DNA from 3 places in the Vibrio sp. M260121 genome. Region 3 is predicted to be linked to each of the others. Evidence: predicted binding sites of a transcription regulator. Region 3 holds the regulator's gene; each other region holds the start of a gene.

Region 1 (4,291 bases), on a different contig from region 3:
CTACCCTCCTCACCCTCATATATCTTGGCATTCAAATTTAAGTTCTCTGATAACCTGCCTATCTTGTTGTATTGCTTAGTTTCTGTTCTAGTTTCACTGTGTGCTAGTCTGCTACTAGGCGATTTGCTATTATCGCCACCCCAAAATGACTTTTGAGTTTGCATTCAACATGATTCAACAACTGCTGTTAACTTTTCCTCCAATGCTGTTTGGCGCGCAAGCGCTGTTGACTTTGCTTTTGATTAAAGGCGATATCTGTCCGGGTCAACGTGGTCGTCTGCATAAGATGTTGCCATCAATTGGTATTCTTTGGTTGGCAGTGGCTTCGCTACGTATTGAAGCGTTTATGGTCGTGTTCGCGATCTTCTATTTCTACTCTCAAGTTCAAACTAAAAAGACTCGTGAAAAAGGTCCGCTATGGGCGCTGCACCTCGCTAACGGTTTGGCGTTTGCTTATGTGAGCATTCAAGTGTTCGAGCAACCGCACTGGGCTGCTTCAGCTTCGATGGCGCTGATGATCTTCTTCTTAGGTGCGGCATTTGCTCAACTGCTTCTGGTTATCGCACGCAGCCGCCTGCAAGCTTTCCACCGTATTTTGCCTGTGACTGGCGTGGTTTCTGGTATGTTGCTGGTCGTAATGACCTTGTTCTCGGCGTATCAATTGGATGAAGCGACGCTAAACTCAGTGACGCAACACATCTTGGCGTCATTGGCGATGCTGATTATGGCCATTGTCGTTTGGTGCTGGCATATCTTTACTCACAAGGCGCCGAATAAAGTTCAATTGGCGGCGGCGCTATTACTGGCTCTTGCTTCAATGACCAGCCTTCAAGGTCTATTTTTGCTTGGCGCATAAGCCTAAGTGACCTTACATCCTCTCAGAATTCTGCTTAATGAGCTCGGGATTTAGACCGAGCTCACTTTCAAATCATCCGATTAAGTCTACGCTTTAGATATAGCCTCTATTCGTTTAGAGTGCGCCAAGACGCATGTGCTCAACAGAATTGAGGTCGAATACCTTGTCTTAGAGGAGTGTCGCTATGGACTTAAGCAATGTTAGTAACTGGGACAGCATTATTTTGCTGGGTATCGTTAATGAAAAGCTGCGCTTAGAGTGCGACAGCTTTGAAGAGCTCGTTTGCATGTACGAAATGGATGTGGAATCGCTAGTGGGCAAGCTTGATATGCTTGGCTATCAATACGACCCACTCACTAATCAATTCAAATCTTACGAACGTTAAATTCGTCTCGCTTTCCGAATTTTTAAGCCATCTTGATACCGTCAAGGTGGCTTTTGCATTGTTGGCGCGCGGTTGCAAAGAAGGCTTGTAAATAACGCTTATCTTTTTCTGAGTTTCGTGTCGCAGCAAACAAGCGGCGCCATAATCCATCACCAAACGGTTTACTGGTGATGAGTCCTTGACGCGAAAACTCCGAAATAGCCCAGTTAGGCAACGCCGCGACGCCCAATCCTGCTGACACCATTTGTACGAGCATTAGCGTGTTATCTGCTTGCTTCCATTTCGCTGGCTCTATACCTGCCGGCTGTAAGAAGTGTTTCACTACATCCAATCTTTGTTTCTGAACTGGATACGAAAGCATGGTTTGATCGGCAAGATCTTCGGGTTCAATGATCTCTTTATTGGCAAGGGGATGGCTGGTGGACGTGATCAAGCGCATTTCGAAATCGAACAGCGGTTCATAGTGCACTTCAGAGCGTGGCTGAATGTCGGAAGTGATCACTAAATCAAGTTCTCCGGCGAGTAATGCAGGTAGAGGCTCAAAGCCAAAACCGGACGAGAAGTCGAGCGTGACGCTCGGCCAAGTGATCTGATACTCCTTAAGCGCAGGCATTAACCACTGAAAGCAAGAGTGACATTCGATTGCCATGTGCAAGCGGCCATTCACATCTTCTTTAAGACTCGCGAGCTCGTTCTCGGCTCTGGCAAGCTTTGGCAAAACGTCATCGGCCAGTCGAAGCAAGATTTCACCTTCAGATGTAAATTTCACTGGGCGAGTTTTACGCAAGAATAGCTGACCGCCAATACGAGACTCGAGATCTTTGATTTGGTGAGAAAGGGCTGATTGCGTCAGATGCAAAGCTGTCGCTGTCGCTGTGAGTGACCCTGTATCTCGTAACGAGGTGAGGGTACGTAAGTGTTTCAACTCTATCATGAATCCCATTCATCCTTATGTATCTGCCATGAGCTTTATTAACTTACCGATAAAAAATGGATATGTAAACGTCTAGACGTCCATTTGTTTTGATTGAGTGCGAGTGAGATCCCTCACTATGAATTTATTTAATAAACAAGTTGAATAATTGGATGTTGTTCAATTCGCTTGTCAGAGAGATAGTTTTAGCCATCCAGACATCTTGGTGAGTTTCATACTCGATGCTCTGACTCAAACATCAGACACTGAATAAGGAATACGGACATGGCGACGACAACGCATATTCTTGGCTACCCACGCATTGGTGAAAAACGCGAACTCAAATTTGCTCAGGAGAAATACTGGCGAGGAGAAATAGATCAAAACGAACTCAAACAAGTTGGTGCTGCATTACGTGAGAAGAACTGGAACACGCAAACGGAAGCGGGTTTAACCTTCGCTACTGCTGGTGACTTTGCTTGGTACGATCATGTGCTTACGACCACTTTGTTGCTTGGGCATGTACCAAAGCGTCACGCCAATGGGTTTCCAGATCTAGACACGCTATTCAAAGTCGGCCGTGGGCAGTCTCAAGCTGGCTGTGATTGCAAAGGAGCGGCTGCCTCTGATATGACGAAGTGGTTCAATACGAATTATCACTACATTGTTCCTGAATTCAGTAAGGACGACTCATTTGAAGTCAGTTGGCCGCAATTGTTTGAGGAAGTGAACGATGCGATTAAAGCAGGACATAAAGTGAAGCCAGTTCTGCTTGGGCCATTAAGTTACCTGTATTTGGGCAAAGAAGTGGAAGAGGGCTTTGACCGCCTAACGCTATTGCCGAGAATTTTGACTGCGTATCAAGCCATTCTCTCTAAGCTGGCAAGTTTGGGTGTCGAGTGGGTGCAGATTGATGAACCTATTCTTTCACTTGAACTTGAAGACAAATGGGCTGACGCATTCAAGCTCGGATATCAGGTGATTCGCAGTGATGTGAAAGTTTTACTGACGACCTATTTTGATTCTGTTAATGATACGCTGAATAAGATTATTGAGCTGCCAGTGGATGGCCTGCATGTTGATTTGTCTGCATCACCAGAGCAACTGGATGAAGTTGTCGCTAAGTTGCCAGAGGATTGGATATTGTCTGCGGGTGTGGTGAATGGACGTAATGTGTGGCGTACTGACTTAAGCAAACAGTTGGAACGTTTACAGCCCGTTAAAGATAAAATTGGCGACCGATTATGGGTTGCGAGCTCTTGCTCACTGCTACACAGCCCAGTCGACCTCGATCTCGAACCTTCTTTGAGTGAGGAAGTGAAAAGTTGGTTTGCTTTTGCGAAGCAAAAAGTGACGGAAGTGGTGCTACTTGGGCGTGCGCTAGATGGTGACCCAAACGCCATTCTCGCTTGCGATACTTACAGCCAGCCAATTAAGGATCGTAAAACGGCCACTCATGTGAACAAACCTCAGGTACAGGCACGTTTGAATAGCATTACCGCGTCACTCGGTGAGCGCAGTGCACCGTATGTTGAGCGTGCTGCCCACCAAGCTGAAGTGCTTAATTTGCCACTACTTCCGACGACGACCATTGGCTCCTTCCCTCAAACAGGAGAAATCCGTGTTCAGCGCAGCGCGTATCGCACTGGTAAGCTTTCAGAAGCTGAGTATCGCCAAGCGTTAAAAGGTCATATTGCTGATGCGGTAAAACGCCAAGAAGCGCTCGACCTCGATGTTTTGGTGCATGGCGAAGCAGAGCGTAACGATATGGTGGAATACTTTGCCGAAAACTTGGCTGGCTTCCAAACCACAAAGTTTGGCTGGGTACAAAGCTACGGCTCTCGTTGTGTGAAACCAGCGATTGTTGTGGCAGATATTGAACGCGAAAAGCCGATCACGATTGAATGGTCTACCTACGCGCAGTCATTAACCAGCAAGCAGATGAAAGGCATGCTCACAGGTCCGGTGACGATACTATGTTGGACATTCCCGCGAGAAGATATCACCCGTAAGGAAATTGCAGACCAACTAGCGCTTGTTTTACGTGATGAAGTGTCCGACCTACAAGACGCAGGCATCAATATTATCCAGATTGATGAACCTGCAATACGTGAAGGTCTACCTTTGAAGAAGCGCG
Region 2 (4,291 bases), on a different contig from region 3:
AGTAGAGCAGATGATGCAAACCATGAGTGGGTTGATGGTGAATGTCGCGGATTCTGCTAACAAGCAACTGCAACTGTCTAGCAATGTGAATCAACACATTCATTCGATTGCTTCTACCGCGGAGCAGAACTTGGCCGCGACATATTCTGTAGAGCAAAACAGTAAGCAGTTAAAAGAGCAGGTTCAAGACTTCTACCGACTTGCGAATCAGTTTGAAGAGAAGTGATACGAACTAGAACTAGATCGTTGAATCGTCGTTCAAAATGAACAGATAAAATAAAGCCCCGCTACAGAGAGCGGGGCTTTTCAGTTTTCAAATTCGCAATAGAGAAAACTGATAATTCTAAGCGATTAAGCTAGCAGTTCTTTTGCTGTGTTCACTACGTTTTCTACAGTGAAACCAAACATTTCGAACAGTTGGTCAGCTGGTGCAGATTCACCGAATGTTGTCATACCGATGATGCGACCGTCGAAGCCAACGTACTTGTACCAGAAGTCAGCAATGCCCGCTTCTACAGCGATACGTGCCGTTACGTCTGATGGCAGTACTGACTCACGGTAAGCTGCGTCTTGCTTGTCGAATGCATCTGTTGATGGCATTGAAACAACGCGCACTTTCTTACCTTCAGCGGTTAGTTGCTCAGCCGCTTTCACTGCTAGTTCAACTTCAGAACCAGTTGCAATTAGGATTAGCTCAGGCTTGCCATCACTGTCTTTCAGGATGTAAGCACCTTTCGCGATGTCCGCTACTTGCTCAGCCGTACGCTCTTGTTGTGCAAGGTTTTGACGAGAGAAGATAAGTGCAGATGGTGCATCTTTACGTTCAATCGCCAGTTTCCATGCAACTGCAGACTCAACTTGGTCACATGGACGCCATGTGCTCATGTTTGGAGTCAGACGTAGAGACGCGATTTGCTCAACTGGTTGGTGAGTTGGACCATCTTCACCAAGACCGATAGAGTCATGCGTGTAAACTTGGATGTTCTGAACTTTCATCAGAGCAGCCATACGCATAGCGTTACGAGCGTATTCCATAAACATTAGGAATGTTGCACCGTAAGGAACAAAACCGCCGTGTAGTGCGATACCGTTCATGATCGCTGTCATACCGAATTCACGTACACCGTAGTGGATGTAGTTACCAGAGAAGTCGTTCGCTTCTAGAGACTTAGAACCAGACCACATAGTTAGGTTAGAAGGCGCTAGGTCAGCAGAGCCGCCCATGAATTCTGGAAGCATTTGACCAAACGCTTCTAGTGCGTTTTGAGATGCTTTGCGTGATGCGATGTTCGCAGGGTTTGCTTGAAGGTCTGCAATGATTTGATTTGCTTTCTCTTCCCACTGCGCAGGAAGTTCGCCATTTAGACGACGCTTAAGCTCTGCTGCTTCTGCAGGGTAAGCCGCTGCATATGCTTCGAACTTCGCGTTCCAAGCCGCTTCTTTCTCAGAACCTGCCGCTTTAGCATCCCACTCAGCGTATACGTCCGCAGGGATTTCAAATGCTGGGTGTTCCCAACCTAGGAATTCACGCGCTGCTGCGATTTCTTCAGCACCTAGTGGTGCACCGTGACAGTCGTGTGAACCAGATTTGTTTGGTGAACCAAAACCGATGATAGTTTTAGTACAGATAAGTGTAGGGCGTGGATCTGCTTTCGCAGCGATGATTGCTGCGTTAATCGCTTCAGAGTCGTGACCATCTACAGCAGGGATTACGTGCCAGCCGTAAGATTCAAAACGCTTAGGCGTGTCGTCAGAGAACCAACCTTCAACGTGACCATCGATAGAGATGCCGTTGTCATCCCAGAATGCGATCAGTTTGCCAAGACCTAGCGTACCAGCAAGAGAACATGCCTCGTGCGAGATACCTTCCATCAGACAGCCATCGCCCATAAACACGTAAGTGAAGTGGTCAACGATGTCGTGGCCTTCTTTGTTGAACTGAGCCGCTAGTGCTTTCTCAGCCATCGCCATACCAACAGCGTTAGTGATGCCTTGACCTAGAGGACCCGTTGTAGTCTCGATACCAGGTGCGTAGCCGTACTCTGGGTGACCAGGAGTCTTAGAGTGAAGCTGACGGAAGTTCTTAAGATCGTCGATAGATAGCTCGTAACCGCTCAGGTGCAGTAGAGAGTAAATCAGCATAGAGCCGTGACCGTTAGACAGTACGAAACGGTCGCGGTCAGCCCACTCTGGGTTAGCTGGGTTGTGGTTTAGGTGAGAACGCCAAAGAACTTCAGCGATATCAGCCATACCCATAGGTGCGCCTGGGTGGCCAGAGTTAGCTTGTTGAACACCATCCATGCTAAGAGCGCGGATTGCATTTGCGAGCTCTTTGTTTGAAAGAACGTTACGAGAAGACATGTCTGCTCCTGAGTGCATTAAGCGAATTGATAAAGGAATGTGGGCACATTAACCGAGTAAACTGGGCATAAAAAAGTGCGGACAACATTCTCTCAAAGCCAAAATCCGACTGCAAACGTTTTACTCACCATTTTTGCGGTTTTAACTCAATCTTTTCGCACTTAATAGGTAATTTATTAGAAATTCACCCCATCAAAAGCAAACGATTGGGAAATAAGCTAGGCGAATTCAAATCGAAAAAGAGCTTGTAATTCGACTGTGGGAAATTAAAATAGACGTCTAGATGTAGAAACACCTACAAACTGTATTGTATTTTTCGTGGCAAGCTGCGTTAGTTAGCCATGAGTAAACCTTAAGATTGGAGCTATCATGGCTAAGCACCTGTTCACTTCTGAGTCGGTATCAGAAGGTCATCCAGATAAAATCGCAGACCAAATCTCTGACGCAGTTCTTGATGCTATTCTTGAGCAAGACCCAAAAGCACGTGTTGCTTGTGAAACTTACGTTAAAACCGGCATGGTTATGGTTGGCGGTGAAGTAACGACTTCTGCATGGGTTGATATCGAAGAAATCACTCGTGAAACAGTTCGTGAAATCGGCTACGTTCACTCTGACATGGGCTTTGATGCGAACTCGTGTGCAGTTCTAAACACCATCGGTAAGCAGTCTCCAGACATCAACCAAGGTGTTGATAAAGCTGATCCTAAAGAGCAAGGCGCAGGCGACCAAGGCATCATGTTTGGTTACGCAACGAACGAAACTGAAATTCTAATGCCAGCTCCAATTACTTACTCTCACCTACTTGTTAAGAAACAAGCTGAAGTTCGTAAGAGCGGTAAACTAGACTTCCTTCGCCCAGATGCGAAATCTCAAGTAACGTTCCAATACGACCAAGGTAAGATTGTTGGTATCGATGCTGTTGTTCTTTCAACTCAACACTGTGATTCAGTAACAACACCTGATCTACGTGAAGCAGTAATGGAAGAGATCATCAAGCCAGTACTACCTTCAGAGTGGATCACTAAAGACACTAACTTCTTCATCAACCCAACCGGTCGTTTCGTTATCGGTGGCCCAATGGGTGACTGTGGTCTAACTGGTCGTAAAATCATCGTAGATACTTACGGCGGCGCAGCTCGTCACGGTGGTGGTGCATTCTCTGGTAAAGATCCATCGAAAGTAGACCGCAGCGCGGCTTACGCAGCACGTTACGTAGCGAAAAACATCGTTGCAGCTGGCATGGCTGACCGTTGTGAAATCCAACTTTCATACGCTATCGGTGTTGCTGATCCAACGTCTATCATGGTTGAAACGTTCGGTACTGAGAAAGTATCACACGAAATCATCATTGAAGCGGTTCGTCAAAACTTCGACCTACGTCCATACGGCCTACAAGAAATGCTTAACCTGCTTCAACCTATCTACAAGCAGACAGCAGCATACGGTCACTTCGGTCGCGAAGAGTTCCCATGGGAAGCTACAGATAAAGCAGCTATCCTACGCGATTTCGCTGGCATCAAGTAATCAAGCCACGCAAAGAATCGATAAAGCCCTCGCCTCTGGCGAGGGCTTTTGTTTCTGCCCCCCTCTCAGCCTTCTCACTCTTTCCTTGAACAAAAATTCAGCAATTATTTGTAAATTGCCCCATCTCCGCCAATAGTTAACATAATGTTAAATGCACTTTTCGATGTATATAACGTAAAGAACTATGATGCAGGCTCACGTGGCTAAAAAAGTCATGAAAAACGTCAGCCAAACATCTTTATATGGCCTAGGTGCCACCGTGGGAATAAATCAAGGAGGAGTTATGCCTCGTACCGTGAACCCGTCTGACTTCCAGGGTAAACGAAAGGAAGTTCCAGATAATGAATACGCCAGAACCATTCCATGCAATACCGTTAGCATATCGGCACCATTCCATTGGCTCGCG
Region 3 (4,291 bases):
TGGTGGTTTTCCCTGCCGCAGAGACCACCACCAAGTCATTTTCTGCCGAATACTCTTTAAGAATAGTTACCACGCGCTGGTAGCACTCGGGGTTCGCTAAGCTGCTGCCGCCAAATTTATGCAGCTGACGTTGTACACTCATGACCTTCCTCTCCCAATTACTGTGCTGCTTTCGCGAATGCTTGTTCAAGATCGGCAATCAGATCTTGCGCATCTTCTAAGCCAACAGATAAACGCAGTAACTGTTGAGAGACACCTGCTTCAGCCAGTGCTTCTTCACCCATCGCACGATGCGTCATTGAAGCTGGGTGGCAAATCAAGCTTTCTACGCCACCTAGCGATTCTGCAAGAGAAAAGAGCTCAAGTTCTTTAACAAACACTTTTAGCTGATCAAATGAGCCAGCAAACTCAAAGCTCAGCATAGAACCAAAGCCCGACTGTTGCTTCTTCGCGATGTCATGACCTGGATGCTCTGGCAAACTTGGATGATAGATCTTCGCCACCAAAGATTGCGTTTGCAAATACGCTAACACTTGCTGAGAGCTTTCTTCGTGAACTCGCATTCGTGCACCCAACGTACGAATTCCTCGAAGTGTCATGTAGCTGTCGAATGGCGTACCCGTAGCGCCAATGCAGTTACCCCACCATGCTAATTCTTCGGCATGCTCTTCGCTCTTGGTGATCACCACACCACCGATCACGTCAGAGTGACCATTAATGTATTTCGTTGTTGAGTGGATAACAAAGTCCGCACCAAGCTCCAAAGGCTTTTGGTACACAGGTGTCAAAAAGGTATTGTCCACTGCGACTAAAGCGCCGACTTGTTTTGCTTTCTCACACACAGCCGCAATATCAACAACGCGTACGAGTGGGTTTGATGGTGTTTCTAGCAAGATAAGCTTTGGCTTTTTCGCAATCGCCGCATCCAACGCTTGCTGATCCGACTGGTCAACAAACTGCACTTTAAAATCACCCTTGTTCGCACGAGTATTGAAAAGACGATAAGTACCGCCGTAACAATCGTGTGGCGCAACAATTAAGTCATCAGGACCAAGAAATGCCGATACCCAAAGGTTTAGCGCTGATGTACCGCAGTTAGTGACAACCGCACCTTTGCCTGATTCAAGCTCATACAACGCTTGCTCGAGCAAACCTCGGTTAGGGTTACCAGAACGGGTGTAATCATATTGTGGGACTTCACCAAACGCTGGGAAGCCATAGTTAGTCGAAAGGTAGATTGGTGGTACAACAGCGTGGTATTGACTGTCTGACTCGATACCAGTGCGTACAGCAATGGTTGCAGGCTTACGGGTGCTCATGAGTGTATCCTTTCACGGGTGGTGACATCTAAATGGGAATGCGCTATATCTAGCTTGTATTGTTCAATTGATTAATACGCTTCCCTAACTATTAACCTCACTTTACTTGTCTAAAAATAAGACGTCAACACTTCTAGACGTCTATATGTCTTTGCTTATGGCGGTAAATGCAGCTAAAATCAGCACCTATATTTATTTTTCTAACTTATTACATTAATGAAGGTGCGCAATGGCTGACTGGAATGGCGAATACATTAGCCCGTATGCTGAGCACGGTAAAAAAAGCGAACAAGTAAAAAAGATTACCGTCTCTATCCCGCTAAAAGTTTTAAAAGTGCTGACTGATGAGCGAACTCGCCGCCAGATCAACAACTTACGCCATGCGACTAACAGTGAACTACTATGTGAAGCGTTCCTACACGCTTACACAGGTCAACCACTGCCAACTGATGAAGACCTTCGTAAAGACCGCCCAGATGATATTCCTACAGAAGCGAAAGCGCTGATGACGGCAATGGGCATCGAATTCGAAGCGTTTGACGAAGAATAATTGCTTACAAATTCGTCAACACGATGAAGCTGCACCGGGGACAGTTTCAGACCAAACTAAAAAGGGACGCCATCGCGTCCCTTTTCTTTGCTGTCAGAAATGACTTTGGCTTACTCCGCCATGTAGTTTTCTGGCATCTCAATACGCGCTACACCTGAATTAACCGCAGCTTGAGCAACCGCTTTTGCTACGCGTGGTAGTAGACGTGGATCCATTGGTTTTGGAATGATGTAATCAGAGCCAAACTCTAGCTTGTCTACGCCAGCTGCCTTCAATACAGCTTCTGGTACTGGCTCTTTTGCCAATTCACGAATCGCATCGACTGCCGCAAGCTTCATTTCATCATTAATTTCACTCGCACGAACATCCAATGCACCACGGAAGATGAATGGGAAACACAGAACGTTGTTTACTTGGTTCGGGTAGTCGCTACGACCAGTGCCCATGATCAAGTCATCACGCACTTCATGAGCCAATTCTGGTTTGATTTCTGGATCTGGGTTTGAACATGCGAACACAACAGGTTTATCTGCCATCAGCTTCAATGCTTCTGCAGGTAGTAAGTTTGGACCTGATACACCCAAGAACAGGTCCGCACCTTCAATCACGTCTTCTAGCGTACGCTTATCTGTGTTGTTTGCGAATAACTGTTTGTATTCGTTTAGGTCGTCACGACGTGTATGGATCACCCCTTTACGATCCAGCATGTAGATCTTCTCACGCATTGCGCCACATTTGATCAACAGCTCCATACATGCCACGGCCGCAGCCCCCGCACCAAGACAAACGATGGTTGATTCTTCTAGCTTCTTACCTTGCAGCTCGATTGCGTTCAACATACCCGCAGCGGTTACGATTGCAGTACCGTGTTGGTCATCGTGGAATACAGGTACGTCACAGCGTTCGATAAGACGCTTTTCAATCTCAAAACAATCTGGTGCCTTGATATCTTCTAGGTTAATACCACCGAAAGTGTCAGCAATGTTGGCTACTGTGTCGACAAATTCGTCGATCGTGCGGTGTTTTACTTCGATATCAATTGAATCTAGACCAGCAAAGCGTTTGAACAACAGCGCTTTACCTTCCATTACTGGTTTAGATGCTAGTGGTCCAAGGTTACCAAGACCAAGAATCGCCGTGCCGTTAGAAATAACCGCAACCATATTGCCTTTCGCCGTGTACTTGTACACGTTATCAGCGTTCTGCGCGATTTCACGTACAGGCTCTGCAACACCAGGGCTGTATGCCAATGCAAGATCATTTGCTGTCTCTGCTGGCTTAGTCAGTTCTACTGCAATTTTTCCTGGGGTTGGGTACGCATGGTAGTCCAATGCTTGTTGGCGGCGTTCTTCTTCTGGGGTGACTTCTTGGCGATTGTCTTCAGACATGGATCGTTTCTCTTTTGTTATTTTTTCGGTAAGGGGGAATAAATTCTAAAGGATAGAAGTCAATCTTCATAGGTAAGATTGCGAGCGATATCCTTAAAAAAGGTAATAATGTAAGAGATAAGACCAGATATCTGCGATTAGCACCTGATAGACAGATCAGGTGCACTTTTAATCACTTTCTTTCGACGAGAAAACAGCGAAATATAATCCTACTCTTCGTCGACGTACTGCGCTTGTAAGTAATTTTCGATACCAGACATTTCGATCAAGCCCAATTGCGTCTCAAGCCAATCAACATGTTCTTCTTCGTCCTCAAGAATATCTTGAAAAAGGTCACGCGAAACATAATCACGAATATCTTCCGCATAAGCGATGGCATCTTTTAGATCTGGGATGGCTGCCATTTCGAGCTTCAAATCACATTCGATCATTTCTTTGGTATCTTCCCCAATCATCAACTTACCAAGATCTTGTAAGTTAGGCAGACCTTCCAAAAACAAGATACGTTCGATCAGGTGGTCAGCGTGCTTCATTTCATCGATCGACTCGTGGTACTCCTTGTCAGCGAGGTGCTTTAAACCCCAGTCTTTGTACATACGAGCGTGCAGGAAATATTGATTGATAGCGACGAGCTCGTTGCCGAGCACTTTATTGAGATGTTGGATTATGATTGGATCGCCTTTCATGACAAAGCCCTCCTCTTTGGCTTCATTTAAATGTAGAAGCAAATGAGAAGGTGTCAAAAAGGCTTAGCGAATAATTAGCTAGCTTGTTTCAGTATTAAGTATTCTGTTTCCGCTAAAATTTCTTTAGCTTGCTTGATGCACTTACCGCACTGACTGCCCAACGCTGTGCATCGTTTGATCCCTTTGATGTCTGATACGCCTTCATCTATCGCCAACTTCCTAATCTTCTTGTCAGAGACACCATGGCAAAGACAAACGTACATATTCAAAACCTTTAAATTTCACTTTGGAATGAAATATAAACAGGAATCACTCTTGTTACCAGTTGTATTAAGATGAATTACAGAA

Evidence for each region. The regulator MetJ, encoded in region 3, represses methionine synthesis genes. The targets are predictions, from matches to a motif close to TTAGACNTNTANANGTCTAA.
Region 1: a site for MetJ is predicted at 2,240-2,259, ahead of metE (5-methyltetrahydropteroyltriglutamate--homocysteine S-methyltransferase). Genes of this name have one in related genera too.
Region 2: a site for MetJ is predicted at 2,633-2,652, ahead of metK (methionine adenosyltransferase). Genes of this name have one in related genera too.

Annotation. Positions count from the first base shown of each region.
Region 1 is NZ_JATABF010000001.1:242,331-246,621, forward strand. It holds gene QTO06_RS01080 (hypothetical protein) at 146-856, shown strand; gene QTO06_RS01085 (DUF4250 domain-containing protein) at 1,041-1,241, shown strand; gene metR (HTH-type transcriptional regulator MetR) at 1,264-2,175, opposite strand; gene metE (5-methyltetrahydropteroyltriglutamate--homocysteine S-methyltransferase) at 2,440-4,291, shown strand, end outside.
Region 2 is NZ_JATABF010000002.1:204,595-208,885, forward strand. It holds gene QTO06_RS02585 (methyl-accepting chemotaxis protein) at 1-226, shown strand, start outside; gene tkt (transketolase) at 352-2,361, opposite strand; gene metK (methionine adenosyltransferase) at 2,731-3,885, shown strand; gene QTO06_RS02600 (DUF2189 domain-containing protein) at 4,169-4,291, shown strand, end outside.
Region 3 is NZ_JATABF010000060.1:1,436-5,726, reverse strand. It holds gene QTO06_RS23205 (bifunctional aspartate kinase/homoserine dehydrogenase II) at 1-142, opposite strand, end outside; gene QTO06_RS23200 (O-succinylhomoserine (thiol)-lyase) at 159-1,319, opposite strand; gene metJ (met regulon transcriptional regulator MetJ) at 1,549-1,869, shown strand; gene QTO06_RS23190 (malic enzyme-like NAD(P)-binding protein) at 1,980-3,257, opposite strand; gene bfr (bacterioferritin) at 3,467-3,943, opposite strand; gene QTO06_RS23180 (bacterioferritin-associated ferredoxin) at 4,018-4,206, opposite strand.